2 regions of the Agromyces badenianii genome follow, and region 1 is predicted to be linked to the other one. Evidence: predicted binding sites of a transcription regulator. Region 1 holds the regulator's gene; the other holds the start of a gene.

Evidence for each region. The regulator LexA, encoded in region 1, represses DNA repair genes until DNA is damaged. The targets are predictions, from matches to a motif close to TCGAACANNTGTTCGA.
Region 2: the regulator LexA is predicted to act here: its motif matches at 5,456-5,471, upstream of uvrA (excinuclease ABC subunit UvrA).

Annotation. Positions count from the first base shown of each region.
Region 1 is NZ_CP028913.1:1,197,519-1,207,633, forward strand. Features, by position in the region: gene DCE93_RS05730 (methylenetetrahydrofolate reductase) at 1-437, shown strand, start outside; gene metE (5-methyltetrahydropteroyltriglutamate--homocysteine S-methyltransferase) at 434-2,788, shown strand; gene DCE93_RS05740 (alpha/beta fold hydrolase) at 2,871-3,656, shown strand; gene lexA (transcriptional repressor LexA) at 3,737-4,414, opposite strand; gene DCE93_RS05750 (LysM peptidoglycan-binding domain-containing protein) at 4,683-5,060, shown strand; gene DCE93_RS05755 (histidinol-phosphate transaminase) at 5,104-6,195, shown strand; gene hisB (imidazoleglycerol-phosphate dehydratase HisB) at 6,192-6,806, shown strand; gene hisH (imidazole glycerol phosphate synthase subunit HisH) at 6,803-7,441, shown strand; gene priA (bifunctional 1-(5-phosphoribosyl)-5-((5-phosphoribosylamino)methylideneamino)imidazole-4-carboxamide isomerase/phosphoribosylanthranilate isomerase PriA) at 7,540-8,286, shown strand; gene DCE93_RS05775 (SseB family protein) at 8,270-9,082, shown strand; gene DCE93_RS14410 (hypothetical protein) at 9,332-9,811, shown strand; gene DCE93_RS05780 (dynamin family protein) at 9,695-10,115, opposite strand, start outside.
Region 2 is NZ_CP028913.1:1,666,500-1,676,614, forward strand. Features, by position in the region: gene rapZ (RNase adapter RapZ) at 1-444, opposite strand, end outside; gene uvrC (excinuclease ABC subunit UvrC) at 480-2,504, opposite strand; gene uvrA (excinuclease ABC subunit UvrA) at 2,509-5,400, opposite strand; gene uvrB (excinuclease ABC subunit UvrB) at 5,565-7,631, opposite strand; gene coaE (dephospho-CoA kinase) at 7,661-8,275, opposite strand; gene rpsA (30S ribosomal protein S1) at 8,386-9,837, opposite strand; gene DCE93_RS07975 (DUF885 domain-containing protein) at 10,036-10,115, opposite strand, start outside.

The DNA.
Region 1 (10,115 bases):
GCGGAGTCGGGCAAGACGTCGACACCCTTCTCGCCAAGGAGATCGCCGGGGCGAACCTCGCGATCACCCAGCTCTTCTGGCGGGCCGACGACTACCTCGGCTTCGTCGATCGTGCCCGCGCCGGCGGGGTCACGATCCCGATCCTGCCGGGCATCATGCCCGTGACGACGCCTGCACGACTGTCTCGGCTCACCGAGCTGACCGGCGTCGAACCGCCCGCCGAGCTCTCGATCGACCTCGAGATCGAGCCGGATGCCTCGGCGCAGGCCGAGCTCGGCATCACCTTCGCCACCCGCCTCTCCACCGAGGTGATCGCGGGCGGCGCTCCGGGATTGCACCTCTACACCTTCAACCGCCATGAGGCCGTGCTCGACGTCGTCGAGCGGCTCGGGCTGCGCGCCGACCGGCTCGCCGACGAAAGGAACACCGCACGATGACCACCCCCGCACCCGCCTTCCCGATCGCGACGATCCTCGGCTACCCGCGCATCGGGCGCCGGCGCGAGTTGAAGCGAGCCGTCGAGTCGTTCTGGGCCGGCTCGATCACGGCCGCCGAACTCGAGCAGGCCGCCGCCGAGCTGCGCGCCGCCACCCGTGAGCGTCTCGCGTCGCTCGGGCTCGGGCGCACGGACTCGGCCATCCCCGAGACCTTCTCGTTCTACGACCAGGTGCTCGATGCCGCGGTCGCCGTCGGTGCCGTGCCCGAGCGCTTCGCCGCACTCGTCGACGAGCAGGGCGAGCTCGATCTCGCCGGGTACTTCACGATCGCCCGCGGCGTCGGCGACGATGCTCCGCTCGAGATGACCAAATGGTTCGACTCGAACTACCACTACCTCGTGCCCGAGATCGGCCCCGAGACCGCCTTCTCGCTGCACGCCGAGCGGATCCTCGCCGAGTTCGCCGAGGCGAAGGCCGCAGGCTTCGTGACCCGGCCCGTCATCGTCGGCCCCGTGACCTTCCTGCTCCTCGCGAAGGCCGCCGACGGTGCCCCGTCGGACTTCCAGCCGATCGACCGGCTCGCCGATCTCGTGCCCGTCTACGCTGCGCTGCTCGAGCGGCTCGCCGAGGCCGGCGCCGAGTGGGTGCAGCTCGACGAGCCCGCGCTCGTGAGCGAGAGCATCGACGTGCCCCGCGATCGCGTGCTCGAATCGGTCGCCGCGGCGTATGACGCGCTCGGTGCGCTCGAGCGCCGCCCGGCGATCTTCGTCGCCGCGCCGTACGGCTCGCTCGACGATGCGCTGCCGGCCCTCGCGGCCACTCCGGTGGAGGCGATCGGGCTCGACCTCGTGCGCGGCGCGCTGCCCGAGGTGCTCGACCCCGCGACCGCCGAGTCGCTCGCCGCGAAGACCCTGGTCGCCGGGGTCGTCGACGGCCACAACATCTGGCGCGGCGATCTCGCCGCAGCCTTCGACCGAGTCGAGGCCGTGCAGCACCTCTCGCCCTCGGTTGCCGTTTCCACCTCCACCTCGCTGCTGCACGTGCCGCACGATGTCGACGACGAGGATGTGCTCGACGCCCGGCTCGTGACGTGGCTCGCGTTCGCCGACCAGAAGGTCGGCCAGGTGGCGGTGCTCGGGTGCGGCCTGACCGAGGGGCGCGCGTCGATCGAGGGCGAGCTCGCTGCGGCATCCGCTGCCCTCGCCGACCGCGACGGTGCACCCGGCGTGCGGGTGCCCGCGGTGCGCGAGCGCCTCGCCGGTCTCACCGCGCGCGACTTCGACCGCGTGAGCTACGACGAGCGCGTGGCCGCGCAGGCCGCACTCGGCCTGCCGGAACTGCCGACCACCACGATCGGCTCGTTCCCGCAGACCGGCGAGATCCGTCGGGCCCGCGCCCGCCTCGTCGGCGGCTCGCTCACGAGCGAGGAGTACACGGCGCTCATGCGCGAGGAGATCGAGCGGGTCGTGCGGCTGCAGGAGGACCTCGGGCTCGACGTGCTCGTGCACGGTGAGCCCGAGCGCAACGACATGGTGCAGTACTTCGCCGAGCTGCTCGACGGGTTCGCCGTCACGAAGCACGGGTGGGTGCAGTCGTACGGCTCGCGCTGCACGCGGCCCTCGATCCTCTGGGGCGACGTGTCGCGGCCGGCGCCGATGACGGTCGAGTGGTCGAGCTACGCCCAGTCGCTCACCGAGCAGCCGATGAAGGGCATGCTCACCGGTCCCGTGACGATCCTCGCCTGGTCGTTCGTGCGCGACGACCAGCCGCTCGGCGACACCGCGCGCCAGGTGGCGCTGGCGCTCCGCGACGAGATCTCCGATCTCGAGGGCGCGGGCATCCGGGTGATCCAGGTCGACGAGCCCGCCCTGCGCGAACTGCTGCCGCTGAAGCTCGCCGACCAGCCCGCGTACCTCGACTGGTCGGTCGGCTCGTTCCGGCTCGCGACGGGCGGGGCGGTGCCCGAGACGCAGGTGCACACGCACCTCTGCTACTCGGAGTTCGGCGTGGTCATCGACGCCATCAAGAACCTCGATGCCGACGTCACATCGATCGAGGCTGCCCGCAGTCGCATGGAGGTCGTCGACGACCTCGAGACGAGCGGGTTCGATCACGGCATCGGCCCGGGGGTCTACGACATCCACTCGCCGCGCGTGCCGAGCGTCGACGAGGTGCAGGCCCTGCTCGAGCGCGCTGCCGGTGCGATCCCGGCGGCTCGGCTCTGGGTGAACCCCGACTGCGGCCTGAAGACGCGCGGCTACGACGAGACCGTGGAGTCGCTCCGCCACATCGTCGAGGCGACCCGCGCGGTGCGCGCAGGCCTCACCTCGCCGGCGCTCGCCGGGTCGTGAGCATCGTGCGGATGCCGCGGCTCGCGGCATCCGCACGGCTTGCGCCGGGGTGATGCTCAGGCGCGCCACGTACCGTCGAGCCATGCAACTCGCGGTCCACGAATCCGGCCGGGGCGCGCGAACCGCGATCCTCATCCACGGCATCATGTCGGATTCGCGCGCGTGGCATCGGGTCACCGCCGAGCTCGAGGGCCAGGGCTTCCGGGTGCTCGCGGTCGACCTCGCCGGCCACGGACGCAGTCCGCGTGCGACCGCGTACTCACCGGCCGCATGGGCGAGCGACGTCGTCGAGACGCTCGCGCCGCTCCTCGACAGCCCGCCCGACGTGGTCATGGGCCACTCGCTCGGCGGGCTCGTCGCGAGCCTCGTGGCCGATCGTCTCGCGCCGCGTGCTGCGATCTACATCGACCCGGCGTTCTCGTTCCCCAAGGGCCTCAGGGGGTGGGCGTTCAAGGCGTTCTTCGCGATGGCGCCGCGCCCGCGTCGTTCGGCGCTCGTGCGCATGAACCCGAAGTGGAGCGCGGTCGACGTCGACATCGAGCTCGCGACGCTCCGCGATTGGGACAAGCGCACGATCCTCGGCTTCTCCGATACCCGGCCGCTCGTGCCGCCGGCGCGGCTCGTCGCCCCGACGCTCGTGGTGCTCGCCGAGAAGAGCCTGCTCATCACGGCGAACGTCGCCCGGCAGCTGCGCGGTCAGGGGATGACGGTCGCGACGGTGCGGGGCACCGGCCACACCGTGTTCCGTGACGATCACGCCGGCTTCATGGACGCAGTGCTCGGCTGGCTTCGCGATCTCGCGCCCGCTGCGAGCGAGCGTGCGCCGGTCGCCGTGCGCTCAGCCTCATACGTGCGCTCAGCCTCATAGGGGAGCGTCGGGCGGCCGCCCGTCCGGCGGTCCCCGTCCGGCGGTCGCAGTCGAGCGGTGGGCGCGAGGGCGGGAGCCGGTCAGACGGTGCGCAGCACGGCGACGACCTTGCCGAGCACCTCGGCGTGGTCGCCGACGATCGGTTCGAACGCGCTGTTGCGAGGCAGCAGCCACGTGTGTCCGTCGCGCTGACGGAAGACCTTGACGGTCGCCTCGCCATCGAGCATCGCCGCGACGATCTCGCCGTTCTCGGCGGTGCGCTGCGATCGCACGACCACCCAGTCGCCGTCGCAGATCGCGGCGTCGATCATGGATTCGCCGACGACCTTCAGGATGAAGAGCTCGCCCTTGCCGACGAGCTGGCGGGGGAGCGGGAAGACCTCGTCTACCTGCTGCTCGGCGGTGATCGGCACGCCGGCCGCGATGCGGCCGACGAGCGGCACCATCGCCGCGTCGCCCACCGGAGTGGGATCGCTCGAGCCGACCGTGCGGTCGGTGACGCCCGGAAGTTCGATGAGCACCTCGAGGGCGCGGGGCCGGTTGGGGTCGCGCCGAAGGTACCCGGCGAGCTCGAGCTGATTGAGCTGGTGGGTGACGCTGGACAGCGAGGAGAGGCCGACCGCGTCGCCGATCTCGCGCATGCTCGGCGGGTAGCCCCGGCTCGAGACCGAACGCTGGATCATCTCGAGGATCGCGATCTGCTTGGCGCTCAGACTCTTGCGGCGGCGTGGCCGCCTGGCCGCCTGCACGTCGTCGATGTCGGTGCTCAACGTCTTCGCCCCTCGTAGCGGCCGTCGCGCGGCCGGATGTCGGTGGTGTCTGGTCGACTGTCTTCCGGACATTCGAAACTGTATCCGGCTCGCGAACATGCGGCAAACATTCGTTCGAGTGTGTCGGGAATTCGCTCCGCGATATCCCGGGCTTCCATCCTTGCAATGTTCGAAATTCGAAGATATATTCGGAACAGAGTTTCGCATCCGGCTCTCCCGGCCGAGAGCCGGATGCGACTCCTACAGGAGGTGTGACATGAGCGCAGTGATCGCAACGACCGGATTCCAGGCCCCAGGGGTACGGCAGGAGCCGGCTTCGGCGGCGACGCGTACCCGGCTTCGGCTGACGCGGCGCGGTCGCATCGTCTTCACCGGGCTGGCCGCGGTTCCGCTCGTGATCTGGGCGTTCGTGGTGGTCCTCGGTGCCGGCACCGCTGCTGCCGACATCGAGTCCAGTGGCGTCTCCTTCGAGTACACCACCGTGGGTGAGGGCGACTCGCTCTGGGCGATCGCCGAGTCGATCGATCCCAATGCAGACGCGCGCGACGTCATCGACGAGATCATGCGGCTCAACGGTCTCGACGACGCCGTGGTCGAGCCCGGGCAGCGCCTCGCGCTTCCGGTCGTACCGTGACGGTCGCCTGAGCCGCCCGCGCAAGCCTCGTTAGCATGGAACGGTGACGAGTCTCGAAGACCTCCCCATCCGCGACGACCTTCGTGGGCGAACCCCGTACGGGGCTCCGCAGCAGGCAGTTCCGGTCGCCCTCAACGTCAACGAGAACACGCATCCGATTCCCGAGGACGTCGCGCACGACGTGGTCGCGCGGGTCGCCGCGGCCATCCTGACGCTCAATCGCTATCCCGACCGGGAGTTCACCGAACTGCGCCGCGCACTCGCCGACTACCTCGGGCACGGTCTCGACCCGGCGCAGATCTGGGCCGCGAACGGTTCCAATGAAGTGCTGCAGCACATCCTGCAGGCCTACGGCGGCCCCGGCCGCACGGCACTCGGGTTCGCCCCGACGTACTCGATGTACGGTCTGCTCGCCTCGGGCACGGGCACCGAGTGGATCACCGCGGGCCGTGACGAGGAGTTCGAGTTGAGCGCCGCCACCGCCGTCGCCGCGGTGCGCGCGCACGACCCCGACATCGTGCTGCTCTGCGCGCCGAACAACCCGACCGGCACCCCGCTCTCACTCGAGACGATCGAGGCGGTCGCCGACGCGGCACGCGGCATCGTCGTCGTCGACGAGGCCTATTTCGAGTTCGCCGACCCGGGCAGCCAGAGTGCGCTGACCCTCTTGGCCGGGCGCCCGCGCCTGCTCGTGTCTCGCACGATGAGCAAGGCCTTCGCGTTCGCAGGAGCACGCGTCGGCTACCTCGCCGGCGATCCTGCCGCGATCGACGCGCTCCGACTCGTTCGGCTTCCCTATCACCTCTCGGCGCTCACACAGGCCGCCGCCCTCGGCGCCCTCGCGCACTCCGTCGAGATGCTCTCGATGGTCGACGAGATCCGCGCCCAGCGCGAGCGCATCTCGACGGAGCTCGGGCGGCTCGGGTTCCACCCCTACCGCAGCGGATCCAACTTCGTGCTGTTCGGCGGGGTCGACGACCCCGGCGCGGTGTTCGGGCAACTGCTCGCGCGAGGCATCCTGATCAGGGAGATCGGCATCCCCGGGCACCTGCGGGTGACGGCCGGCACCGAGGCGGAAACCACCGCCTTCCTCGAGGCGATCGCCGTTTCGGCCCCGAATAGGATGGCCTCATGACCGAATCGAGGCCGCCGCGCACCGCCAGGGTCCAGCGCGAGACGAGCGAATCCAGCATCGACCTCTCGATCGACCTCGACGGCGCAGGCACGAGCGACATCGAGACCAGGGTGCCGTTCTACGACCACCTGCTCACGGCGTTCGCGAAGCACTCGCTCACCGACCTCACCGTGCGGGCACGGGGCGACATCGAGATCGACGTGCACCACACGGTCGAAGACGTCGGCATCGTGCTCGGCCAGGCGATCAGGCAGGCGCTCGGCGACAAGCGCGGCATCTCGCGGTACGGTGACGCGCTCGTGCCCCTCGACGAGGCACTCGCGCAGGCCGTCGTCGACATCTCGGGGCGCCCGTTCCTCGTGCACGGCGGTGAACCGGCCGGCTTCGAGTACCACCTCATCGGCGGTCACTTCACCGGCTCCATGGTGCGACACGTGTTCGAGGCGATCTCGTTCAACGCCGCGCTCACGGTGCACGTCACCGTGCTCGGCGGCCGCGACCCGCACCACATCGCCGAGGCAGAGTTCAAGGCGTTCGCCCGTGCGTTCCGTCAGGCGAAGGCGTACGACCCGCTCGTCTCCGGCGTGCCGTCGACCAAGGGTGCGTTGTGAGCCGCAGCCGACGCATCGTCGTGCTCGACTACGGCTCGGGCAACGTGCACTCGGCCGCGAAGGCGCTCGAACGCGCCGGCGCCGAGGTCGCCGTCACCTCCGACCGAAGCACGGCGCTCGAGGCAGACGGCCTCGTGGTTCCGGGAGTCGGGGCGTTCAAGGCGGTCATGGACCAGCTGCACGCCGTACGGGGCGAAGAGATCATCGACCGCCGACTCGCCGGCGGGCGCCCGGTGCTGGGCATCTGCGTCGGCATGCAGGTGCTGTTCGAGCGGGGCGTCGAGCGCGGCGTCGACACCGAGGGCCTCGGCGAATGGCCGGGAACGGTCACCGAACTTCCGGCCGAGGTGCTCCCGCACATGGGCTGGAACACGGTCGAGCCGGGCGAGGGCTCGGCCCTCTTCGCGGGCATCGAAGACGAGCGGTTCTACTTCGTGCATTCCTTCGCCGCGCAGGAGTGGCTGCTCGACGTGCAGCCGCCCTTCCCGCAGCCCGCACTGACGTGGGCCGAGCACGGCGGCCGGTTCCTGGCGGCGGTCGAGAACGGGCCGCTGTCGGCGACGCAGTTCCATCCCGAGAAGTCGTCGGATGCCGGCATCCGCTTGCTCGCCAACTGGCTCGGCACGCTGCACTGAGCCGTACGGCGTCATGTGCACGCCGCTCCGACCGGGCCGGACTATGATGCTGTGACTGTGCCGACTCGCAGGCGCGACCGCGATAACGAGGACAGTGAATGAGCGAATTCAACAAGACCGCACGCCTTGTGCTGCTTCCGGCCGTCGATGTGGCCGGCGGCAAGGCGGTGCGCCTGACCAAGGGCGAGGCCGGCACCGAGACCAACTACGGCGACCCCGTGGATGCCGCGGTCGATTGGGCCGATCAGGGTGCCGAGTGGATCCACCTCGTCGACCTCGACGCCGCGTTCGGTCGCGGCTCGAACGCGGCCATCCTGAAGAAGGCGATCCGCCAGGTGCGCGGGGTCAACGTCGAACTCTCGGGCGGCATCCGTGATGACGAGTCGCTCGAGCACGCCCTCGCCATCGGCGCCAAGCGCATCAACCTCGGCACCGCGGCGCTGGAGAATCCCGAATGGGCCGCTTCGGTGATCGCGCAGTACGGCGAGGCGATCGCGGTCGGCCTCGACGTGCGCGGCACGACGCTCGCCGCGCGCGGCTGGACTCAGGACGGCGGCGACCTCTGGCAGGTCATGGACCGGCTCGAAGAGGCCGGCGCCGCCCGTTACGTCGTGACCGACGTCACGAAGGACGGCACGCTGCAGGGGCCGAACCTCGACCTGCTCCGCCAGGTGATGGACCGTACCCATCGGCCGGTCGTCGCATCGGGCGGCATCTCGAGCCTCGACGACATCGTGGCCCTTCGCGAGCTCGTTCCGCTCGGGCTCGAGGGCGCGATCGTCGGCAAGGCGCTCTACGCCGGTGCCTTCACACTGGCCGAGGCGCTGGATGTCGCCTCGCAGTGAGCCCGGTGCGCAGCCGGGGACCGAGGCGACGGATGCCGCGGCATCCGCCGACTCGGCCGGCGTACCGTGGGCCGGGCGTTCGTTCCAGCCCAACACGCACGCGGCCGACGACGGTCGCGCGCCCGAGGGGCTCGTCGCTGCGCTGACGGCCTTCCGTGCCGGGCTAGGCGGGCAAGCGCCCGTCGTGGCCGAGTTCGCCCGATCGCGGCTGCTGATCCCGCTGCTCGCCGAACTCGGTGACGGGGGTTCCGAGACCGGCGCTCACGGGCCCGCGGTCGACAAGAGCCAGGACCTCTCGATCGTCACGGTGCAGGGTCCCGACGGACGCAAGGTGCTGCCCGTGTTCGCCTCGGTCGAGGCGATGTCGCACTGGAACCCGCTCGCGCGGCCAGTGCCGGCCGACGGCGTGCGGGTCGCGCTCGCGGCCGCCGACGACGGCACCGACCTCGTCGTGCTCGACCCCGGTTCGCCGACCGAGTTCGTGCTCCGCCGCCCAGCGGTGTGGGCCGTCGCCCAGTCGCAGCCGTGGCATCCGTCATTCGACTCGAGCGAGGTGCGCGACGCGTTCGAGCGCACGATCGCGACGGAACTCGCCGTCCTCGGTGTCGAGCTGACCGCCGGTGACCCCGATGCCCGACTCGCCGGCCCCGAACTCGTCGTACGGCTCTCCCTGGTGGCGGGTCTCACGCGCGCCGAGCTCGACGCGGTCCTGCAGCGTCTCGCCGCACGATGGGCTGCCGACGACGCGATCGCGATGCTCGTCGACTCGCTGACGGTGCGGTTGATCTCGGCCTGATCCGGCGCCTCCGCATACCCCCCGAGGCGTGGGCCCGCAATGGGGGTTCGGCGCGTCGTCGCCTGTCGTATATTGCTCGGTATGGCGGATGCTGAATCGACGTCCCCGGGCGACGGCGCCGCGCGGGCCGCGTCGCGAGGGGTGGAGCCATCGGCGCCGCCCCGCCGCGCGGATGACGAGGTGCCGCCGCCGGCACGGCCTCCGATGTCCTACGCCGCAGACAGGCCACCGGTGCTGCGCAAGATTCCCATGCCCGGCGCGGTGAGGAGTGCGCGGGCGCTGTGGGTGCTCAGCTTCGTGCTCAGCGGAGGGGCGGTGCTCATCGCGTTCCTGGCGCGTGACACTCTCATCGCGGACCTCACGGAGACGCTCGGCCGACTCGCCCCGGGCTACGAGCAGACCGAGGTCGACTCGATGGTCCGACTCATCTACTGGGCGAGCATCGTCGGGCTCGCGCTGGTGGTCGCGATCGAAGCGGTGCTGCTCGGGTCGCTCCTCGGCCGCCGCGGTGGAGCGCGGTGGTGGCAGCTGCCCGTTCTGGCCCTGCACACGGGCGTCGTGCTCGTGGCATCGGCCTTCCTCGCCATCGGGGACTGGGCAGTCGCCATCCAGCTACTGATCCTGGCCGGCCTCGCGCTCGCCGTCGTCGCCTGGGTGCTGTGCGTCGTCCCGTCGGCCAACCGCTGGTTCCGGATGAAGGACGAGGCGCAGGTGGCGGCGCTCGACTGAGGACGGTGCGACGCCCATCACGAGGGCCTCGCAGGAGCGGATCACCACCTGACTCGCCTCGAGGGCCGCCCGGTCGAGCAGCGGGCTTCCGACCATCCCGCGCCACCGGCGCAGTGCGTCGGTCGCAGCCGTGCGCAGTTCGTCGGGCGAGGCGCCGTCGGGCAGTCCCAATCGGCGTGCCGAGGATGTTCCGGATCCGCCGATCAGGCGCTCCGCTTCCGCCGCGTCCGCGCGCGGAAGGGAGAGACCGACGGTGCGGGCATTCGAGAGCGCGGCCAGCTCGCGGAGCTCGTGCGCGTTCGCT
Region 2 (10,115 bases), 470 kb from region 1:
GTTCAGGTCGGAGGTGTCGACAAGGATGTCGCTCGCTCCGCGCAACTCGGCGAGTCGCCCACGTTCGGCTCCGATGCCGTCGAGCAGCGTGCCGTTGCCCTGCAATGGGTGCGGGCGTCGCACCGACTCGAACCGCCGAACGAGCACGGCGTCGGTCGCGTCGAGGAAGACGACGCGAACGTTGACGCCCGTGCGCAGCGCCTGGATGATCTCGCGCAGCTCCGAGAAGAAGTCGCCGCCGCGAATGTCGACGATCGCGGCGATGCGCGGCAGTGACGTGCCGGCCCGTTCGACGAGTTCGACGAGAGGGCGCAGCATCTGCGGCGGCAGGTTGTCGACGACGTACCAGCCCAGGTCTTCGAGCGCATTGCCGACGGTGGAACGCCCCGCGCCAGACATGCCCGTGACGATCAGCATCTCCTGCTGTTCGGAATCAGCGGTCATCATGTCGAGGCCCCCTTCCGTGTCGACACCCAAGCCTATCGGGGTGCGGGGGCCACATCCGCGTGCAGGGCGCGGTGCACGGTCGCCGCAAGCGTCGGGCCGATGCCCTTCACCTCGGCGATGTCGGTCTCGGATGCCGCGCGCAGCTGCTTCACGGAGCCGAAATGCCGCAGCAGCTCCTTCACCCGCGACGGCCCGAGCCCCGGGATATCGGACAGCACACTGCCGATGTCGCGCTTCCGGCGCTGCCGCTGATGGGTGATCGCGAAGCGGTGCGCCTCGTCTCGCACCCGCTGGAAGAGGAAGAGCGCGTCGCTGTTGCGGGGCAGGATCACCGGGTAGTCGCCGTCGGGCGTCCAGATCTCTTCGAGGCGCTTGGCGATGCCGCACAGGTAGATGCCCTCGACACCCGACTCCTCGAGTGCCCGCGCGGCGGCGGCGACCTGCGGCTGCCCGCCGTCGACCACGAGCAGATTCGGACGGTAGGCGAACCTCTTTCGACGATCGGATGCCGCGGCATCCGTCTCGCCGTCGCTCGCCGCGATCTCGGCTGAGACGCCTGCTGCCGCGCCGCCGACTGCGGCGTCGAGTTCACGGCCGTCTGCGGCACCGACCCCGATCGACCCCGGGTCCGACTCGATCGGCGAACCGATCGAGTCGGGCGCCTTCAGGTATGCGAGCCGTCGCGTCAGCACCTGGTGGATCGAGTCGGTGTCGTCGGTGGAATTCGGAATGGTGAAACGGCGGTACTCGTCTTTGCGCGGCAGCCCGTCTTCGAAGACCACCATCGACGCGACGATGTTCGTGCCGCTGAGATGGGAGACGTCGTAGCACTCGATGCGCAGCGGCGCGTCGGCCATGCCGAGCGCCTCCTGGATGTCTTCGAGGGCGCGGGAACGTGTCGTGAAGTCGGCGCTGCGCCGCGTCTTGTACAGCATGAGCGTCTGCTTCGCGTTCTGCGTCGCCGTTGCCAGCAGTGCCGCCTTGTCGCCGCGTTGCGCGGCGCGCAATCGCACCTTGCGCCCGGCGATCGATCCGAGCCAGGTCTCGACCGCATCGGCGTCGTCGGGCAGTTCGGGAACGACGACCTCGGCGGGCGGGACGATGCCATCGCCGTAGGCGTTCTGCACCACCGAGTCGACGAGGTCGCCGAGCGGCACATCGAGCTCCTTGTCGACCGTCCACGAGCGGACACCGCGGATCCGGCCTCCGCGCACGATGAACAGCTGCACCGCAGCAGCCAGTTCGTCGTGATCGATGCCGAACACGTCGATGTCGACCTTCTCGCCGAGCACGACCGCGCTCTTCTCGAAGAACGACGTCGCCGCCTGCAACCGGTCTCGCAATCGGGCCGCCGACTCGTAGTCCTGCACGGCCGCGGCCGCCCGCATGCGCTGCGTGAGTTCACCGATGATGCGCCGGTCTTGATTCTGCATGAAGGACACGAAGCGATCGACGTTCTCGCGGTGCTCCTCGATGCTCACGCGGCCCGAGCACGGACCGAAGCAGCGCCCGATCTGCCCGGCGAAGCAGGGCTTGCCGCTGGCCATCGCGCGGCGGTAGTCGGAGTCTTTGCAGGTGCGGATCGGGAACAGCTTGAGCAGGATCTCGAGCGTCTCGTTGACCGCCCAGACCTTCGGGTACGGCCCGAAGTACCGAGCGCCGCGAATGTTGCGATTGCGGGTGACGACCGCTCGCGGCGCCTCGTCGCCGAGTGTCACGGCGAGGTACGGATAGGACTTGTCGTCTTTGAACTGCACGTTGAACGGCGGATCGAACTCGTTGATCCAGGTGAACTCGAGCTGCAGCGCCTCGACCTCGTTGGCGACGACCGTCCATTCGACGGAAGCGGCCGTGGTGACCATGCGGCGCGTTCGTTCGTGCAGTGTGCGCAGCGGAGCGAAGTAGTTCGACAGCCGCGCGCGCAGGTTCTTCGCCTTGCCGACGTAGAGCACACGCCGATCAGCGTCACGGAAGCGGTAGACACCCGGAGCGGTGGGAATCTCGCCCTTCTTCGGGCGATACGGGACGCCCTCGGTGCTCGACAGAACTGTGCTCATCGCCTCAGCTGGCGACCGCAGCGCGCGTCGACGCCGCGTCGAGGATGTCGCGCAGGAAGTACCCAGTGTGGCTCTCGGACACCGCGGCGACCTCTTCGGGCGTGCCCGTCGCCACGATCTGGCCGCCGCCCGAGCCGCCTTCGGGCCCGAGGTCGATGACCCAGTCGGCCGACTTGATGACGTCGAGGCTGTGCTCGATCACGATGACCGTGTTGCCCTTGTCGACGAGCTTGCCGAGCACCTTGAGCAGCTTCTGCACGTCTTCGAAGTGCAGGCCGGTCGTGGGCTCGTCGAGCACGTAGACGCTGCGGCCGTTCGAGCGCCGTTGCAGCTCGGTCGCGAGCTTCACCCGCTGCGCCTCGCCACCCGACAGGGTCGTGGCGCTCTGGCCGAGCTGCACGTAGCCGAGTCCGACGTCGACGAGTGTCTTGAGGTACCGGTGGATGGCCGAGATCGGTTCGAAGAACTCGGCCGCCTCGCTGATCGGCATCTCGAGCACCTCGGCGATGTTCTTGCCCTTGTAGTGCACCTGCAGGGTCTCGCGGTTGTACCGCTGGCCGCCGCAGACCTCGCACGCGACGTAGACGTCGGGCAGGAAGTTCATCTCGATCTTGATCGTGCCGTCGCCGGAGCATGCCTCGCAGCGCCCGCCCTTGACGTTGAAGCTGAAGCGACCGGGCAGGTAGCCGCGGGCCTTCGCCTCGGTCGTCTCGGAGAAGAGGTTGCGGATGCGATCGAAGACGCCCGTGTACGTGGCGGGATTCGAACGGGGGGTGCGCCCGATCGGCGCCTGGTCGACGTGCACGACCTTGTCGAGCTGATCGAGTCCCGTGACCCGGCGATGCTTGCCCGGCACCTTGCGCGCACCGTTGAGGCGGTTCGCGAGCACCCGATAGAGGATGTCGTTGACGAGCGACGACTTGCCCGACCCGCTGACGCCGGTCACTGCGGTCAGCACGCCGAGGGGGAACTCGACGTCGACGCCGCGCAGGTTGTTGGCCTCTGCACCCTGCACGACGATTGTGCGTTCGGGATCGATGCGGCGCCGCTGCTCGGGCATCGCGATCTCTTTGCGGCCCGAGAGATAGTCGCCGGTGAGGGAGCGCGTGTTCTTCACGAGGTCGGCATAGCTGCCGGAGTGCACGACGGTGCCGCCGTTGACCCCCGCGCCCGGGCCGATGTCGACGATCCAGTCGGCGGTGCGGATGGTGTCTTCGTCGTGCTCGACGACGATCAGGGTGTTGCCGAGATCGCGCAGCGCGATAAGCGTGTCGATGAGGCGTCGATTGTCGCGCTGGTGCAGGCCGATGCTCGGCTCGTCGAGCACGTAGAGCACGCCGGTGAGCCCCGAGCCGATCTGGGTGGCGAGTCGGATGCGCTGCGCTTCTCCCCCGGAGAGAGTGGCCGCTGCCCGCGACAGATCGAGATAGCTGAGGCCGACGCGGATCAGGAAGTCGAGGCGCAGCTTGATCTCTCGCAGCACCTGCGCCGCGATCGCCTGCTCGCGATCGGTCAGTTCGAGCCGGTCCATGAATGCGCGGGCGTCGGTGAGGCTCAGGAGCCCGACATCGGCGATGCTCGCGTCGTGGATGAGCACCGAGAGCACCTCGGGCTTCAGCCGCTTGCCGTCGCAGACCGGGCACGGCACCTCGCGCAGGTACTCCGACCAGCGGGCCCGCTGCACATCGGTCTCGGCCTGGAGGTACTGGCGCTCGATGTAGGGCACCACGCCCTCGAAGCCCGAGGTGTAGCTCATCTCGCGGCCGTACCGGTTGCGCCATTTCACCTTGACCTCGAAGTTGTCGCCGCGAAGCACCGCCTGTCGGGCGACGTCGTCGAGCTCCTCCCACGGGGTGTCGAGCGAGAAGTCGAGGTCGCGGGCGAGGCCGCCGAGGAGCTTCTCGTAGTAGTTGTAGAGGCTCTTGCCCTGCGACGTCCACGGCAGGATCACGCCTTCGGCGATGCTGAGACTCTGATCGCCGAGCAGCAGCGAATCGTCGACCGACATGCGGGTGCCGAGGCCCGAGCACTCGGGACAGGCTCCGAACGGCGCGTTGAACGAGAAGGTTCGCGGCTCGATCTCGGTGAGCTGGATCGGGTGCTGGTTCGGGCACGAGAGCTTCTCGGAGAAGGTCGCCCACGCGGCCGGGCCGGTCTCGTCGACATAGTTGACCTGCACGAGCCCATCGGTCAGGCGCAGCGCCGTCTCGAGGGAGTCGGTGAGGCGCCCGAGCAGTTCGGGGCCGGCGACGAGCCGGTCGATGACGACCGAGATGTCGTGCTTGACCTGCTTCTTCAGCTTCGGCGGTTCGTCGAGCCGGATGACGTCGCCGTCGACGACCGCCCGCGAGTACCCCTGCGCGGCGAGATCGCGGAAGAGGTCGACGAACTCGCCCTTCTTCTTCGACACGACCGGGCTCACCACTTGGTAGCGAGTGCCCTCGGGCAGCTCCATGAGCTGGTCGGCGATCTGCTGCACCGTCTGGCGCTGGATGCGCTCGCCGCACACCGGGCAGTGCGGCACGCCGATGCGCGCCCAGAGCAGGCGCATGTAGTCGTAGATCTCGGTGATCGTGCCGACGGTCGAGCGCGGGTTGCGGTTGGTGGACTTCTGGTCGATCGACACCGCCGGGCTCAGCCCCTCGATGAAGTCGACGTCGGGTCGGTCGACCTGGCCGAGGAACTGCCGGGCGTAGGCCGAGAGCGACTCGACGTACCGTCGCTGCCCCTCGGCGAAGATCGTATCGAAGGCGAGCGATGACTTGCCGGAGCCCGACAGACCCGTGAACACGACCATCGCGTCGCGCGGAATCTCGACGTCGACGTTCTGCAGGTTGTGCACGCGGGCACCGCGAACACTCAGGTGCGAATGGGCATCGAGACGTGAAACTGGCACCCTTCGAGTTTAGAGAGCACCACCGACATGGATGCCTCGACTGCACGTGCTCTGAGCGAACATACGTTCGAACGAGCGAAGCAACCCGGCCTCGAGCAGCGCTGAGCCTGCGACGCGGAACCGCCGACTCACCTGCCGTTTCGGGCGAGCGGCATACCGATCGTTCAACCGAGGTGCCCAGCCTTCTCCATCTGCCGGAGCTCCCGTTTCAGGTCTGATACCTCGTCGCGCAGGCGCCCGGCGAGCTCGAACTTGAGCTCGCCGGCCGCGACCAGCATCTGGTCGTTGAGATCGCGGATGAGGTCTTCGAGATCGTTCGCACCGGCCGCTGCGATGCCCTCGCGGCGGAGGTTCGGTACTGACGTCTTCTTCTTCGCGTCGCGGCCCGCGAGGAGCGCGGCCGTATCTGCTTCTTCGCGCGCGAGCACGTCGGTGATGTCGGCGATGCGCTTGCGGAGCGGCTGCGGGTCGATGCCGTTGACGCGGTTGTACTCGATCTGGCGATCACGGCGCCGCGTCGTCTCGTCGATCGCCGATTTCATCGAGTCGGTGAGGACGTCGGCGTACATGTGCACCTCGCCGGAGACGTTTCGCGCGGCTCGGCCGATGGTCTGGATGAGCGAGGTCGACGACCGGAGGAACCCCTCTTTGTCGGCGTCGAGGATCGCGACGAGCGACACCTCGGGCAGGTCGAGACCTTCTCTGAGGAGGTTGATTCCGACGAGGACGTCGTAGACGCCGGCTCGGAGTTCGGTCAGCAGCTCGACGCGACGCAGCGTGTCGACATCGGAGTGGAGATACCTCACTCGCACCCCGGCCTCGGTGAGGAAGTCGGTGAGCTCTTCGGCCATCTTCTTCGTGAGCGTCGTGACGAGCACTCGCTCGTCACGCTCGGCCCTGGCCCGGATCTCTTCGAGCAGGTCGTCGATCTGACCCTTCGAGGGCTTCACGACGATGTGCGGGTCGACGAGGCCGGTGGGCCGGATGATCTGCTCCACCACGCCATCGGCGATGCCCATCTCGTAGCGCCCGGGCGTGGCCGAGAGGTACACGGTCTGCCCGACACGGGCCTTGAACTCGTCCCACTTCAACGGCCGGTTGTCGAGTGCGCTGGGCAGGCGGAACCCGTGCTCGACGAGCGTGCGCTTGCGAGAGGAGTCGCCCTCGTACATCGCACCGATCTGCGGCACCGTCACGTGCGATTCGTCGATGACCACGAGGAAATCGTCGGCGAAGTAGTCGAGCAGGCAGTGCGGCGCCTCGCCCGCCTGACGGCCGTCGATGTGCCGCGAGTAGTTCTCGATGCCCGAGCAGAATCCGATCTGCTCCATCATCTCGAGGTCGAACGTGGTGCGCATTCGCAGTCGCTGCGCCTCGAGCAGCTTGCCCTCTCGCTCGAGCTCGGCGAGTCGCTCTTCGAGTTCGATGCGGATGGTGCCGATCGCGCGCTGCATCACCTCGGTGCTCGCCACGTAGTGGGACCCTGGGAAGACCGGCACCGAGTCGAGCTTCGCGACCACCTGCCCCGTCAGCGGGTGCAGGCTGTAGAGCGCTTCGATCTCATCGCCGAACATCTCGATGCGGATCGCAAGCTCTTCGTAGATGGGGATGATCTCGATGGTGTCGCCGCGCACCCGGAAGTTGCCGCGCGAGAAGTCGACGTCGTTGCGCTGGTACTGCATCGAGACGAACTTGCGGATGAGCCAGTCGCGATCGACGCGCTGCCCCACCTGCAGCGGCATCATCGCGCCGAGGTACTCCTCTGGCGTGCCGAGACCGTAGATGCACGAGACCGATGACACGACGACGACGTCGCGACGGCTCAGCAACGAGTTGGTGGTCGAGTGCCGCAGCCGCTCGACCTCGGAATTGATCGAGGAGTCTTTTTCGATGAAGGTATCGGTCTGCGGCACGTATGCCTCGGGCTGGTAGTAGTCGTAGTACGACACGAAGTACTCGACGGCGTTGTTGGGCATGAGCTCGCGGAACTCGTTTGCGAGCTGGGCCGCGAGGGTCTTGTTGTGCGCGAGCACGAGCGTCGGCCTCTGCACCTGTTCGATGAGCCACGCGGTCGTCGCGGACTTGCCGGTGCCGGTGGCGCCGAGCAGCACGACGTCGGTCTCACCCGCATTGATACGCCCCGCGAGTTCGGCGATGGCCGCGGGCTGATCGCCGCTGGGAGTGTACTCGCTGATGACCTCGAAGGGCCGAACGGAACGGGTGGCCTGCATGCGCTCCAGTCTACGAGCGCCCGCTGACACTACGCCCGGGAGCGGCGCTCCTCGTTGATGCGGTGCCAGAGCGCGTCGGTCTGGCTCATCGTATGGGCCAGCGAACCGTCGGTGTCGATCACGACGTCGGCGATCGCGAGCCGGGCGGTGTTGTCGACCTGCGCATCGACCCGCGCCTCGGCCTGGTTCTGCTCGAGGCCGCGAAGTTCGACGAGGCGCTCGACCTGGGTGCGGCGCGGCGCGTTGGTCACGACGATCAGGTCGAAGGGGTGGTCGACGGCGGCCTCGATGAGCAGGGGCACGTCGTAGACCACGACAGCATCGGGGTCGTCTTGCTCGGCCTTCGCGATGAGCCGGTTGGAGAGCTCGCGAACCGCGGGGTGCACGATCGCGTTCAGCTTCTCGAGGGCGACCGGATTGCCGAAGACGTGTTCGCCGAGCTTCGCACGATCGAGCGACCCGTCACGGCGAAGCACGTCGGGGCCGAACTCCTCGACGACCGCCGCGAGTGCCGGGGTGCCAGGCTCGACCACACGACGAGCGAGCTGGTCGGCATCGATGTGCACGGCGCCGTGCTCGTAGAGCCGGCGCGCGACAGTGGATTTTCCTGAGGCGATGCCGCCCGTGAGGCCGATCAGATACACGCCCACCACTCTAGCCGTGCGATCGCCGGGCGCGGCGTCCACCGAGGGCACCGTGTACGCCGGAAGGCCGGCCCCCCGAGGGGACCGGCCTTCCGTATCGCGGATCGCGACTAGTTGTTGCTCGAGAGCTTCTCGCGCAGCGCCGCGAGCGACGCGTCGTCGGCGAGGGTGCCCGCGCCGGCCGAGTCGCTCGAGAACGATGCAGCGCTCGAGGTGAACGAGTCGTCGGCCACAGCAGCAGCGTTCGCCGCGGCGACCTGCTTCTTGTGGGCCTCCCAACGAGCCTGGGCGGCAGCGTAGTCCTGCTCCCACTTCTCGCGCTGGGCCTCGAAGCCCTCGCGCCACTCGTTGGTCTCGGAGTCGAAGCCCTCGGGGTACTTGTAGTTGCCCTGCTCGTCGTACTCGGTGAGCATGCCGTAGAGCGCCGGGTCGAACTCGGTGCCCTCGGGGTCGACGCCCTCGTTCGCCTGCTTCAGCGAGAGCGAGATGCGGCGACGCTCGAGGTCGATGTCGATGACCTTGACGAAGACCTCTTCGCCGACCGACACGACCTGCTCTGCGAGCTCGACGTGCTTGCCGGAGAGCTCGGAGATGTGGACGAGGCCCTCGATGCCGTCGGCGACGCGAACGAACGCACCGAACGGAACGAGCTTCGTGACCTTACCCGGGGCGACCTGACCGATCGCGTGGGTACGGGCGAAGACCTGCCACGGGTCCTCCTGCGTCGCCTTGAGCGACAGCGAGACGCGCTCGCGGTCGAGCTCGACGGAGAGCACCTCGACGGTGACCTCCTGGCCGACCTCGACGACCTCGCTGGCGTGCTCGATGTGCTTCCACGAGAGCTCGGAGACGTGGACGAGACCGTCGACGCCACCGAGGTCGACGAACGCACCGAAGTTGACGATCGACGAGATGACGCCCTTGCGGATCTGGCCCGGGTGGAGGTTCGCGAGGAACGTCGAACGCGACTCGGACTGCGTCTGCTCGAGGAGCGCGCGGCGCGAGAGCACGACGTTGTTGCGGTTCTTGTCGAGCTCGAGGATCTTCGCCTCGATCTCCTGGCCGAGGTACGGCGTGAGGTCGCGCACGCGGCGGAGCTCGATGAGCGACGCCGGGAGGAAGCCGCGCAGGCCGATGTCGACGATCAGGCCGCCCTTGACGACCTCGATGACCGAACCGGTCACGACGCCATCGGCTTCCTTGATCTTCTCCACGTCGCCCCAGGCACGCTCGTACTGAGCCCGCTTCTTCGACAGGATGAGGCGGCCTTCTTTGTCTTCCTTCTGGAGGACGAGGGCCTCGACGGTGTCGCCGACGCCGACGACCTCGCTGGGGTCGACATCGTGCTTGATCGAAAGCTCACGCGAGGGGATGACGCCCTCGGTCTTGTAGCCGACGTCGAGGAGCACCTCGTCGCGGTCGATCTTCACGACGGTGCCCTCGATGAGGTCGCCGTCGTTGAAGAACTTCAAAGTCTTCTCGACCGCGGCGAGGAAATCGTCAGCAGATCCGATGTCGTTGATCGCGACCTGCTTGGGTGCCTTGGTCGTTGCGGTTGTCATGTAGTGAATGCTCCGTAAAGGACAAAATCGAGCCCATCGCGCGGTAGAGCGTTGTGTTGGTTCCGCGATGGGCATGCGGACAGGGATGTCACACGAGTGACGATCCATCCTAACGGAAGCACTCCCCCGGCAGCAACCGGGCCCGTCATTGCTCCTGCGTCGTCGTTCGCACCGGCTCCGCCTTCTCCAGTTCAGGCGTCAGGCGAGCAGCGCCGAGCGCAGCGTGTCGAGCCCCACGCCGCCGAGTGCGAGCGACCGGCGGTGGAACTGGCGGATGT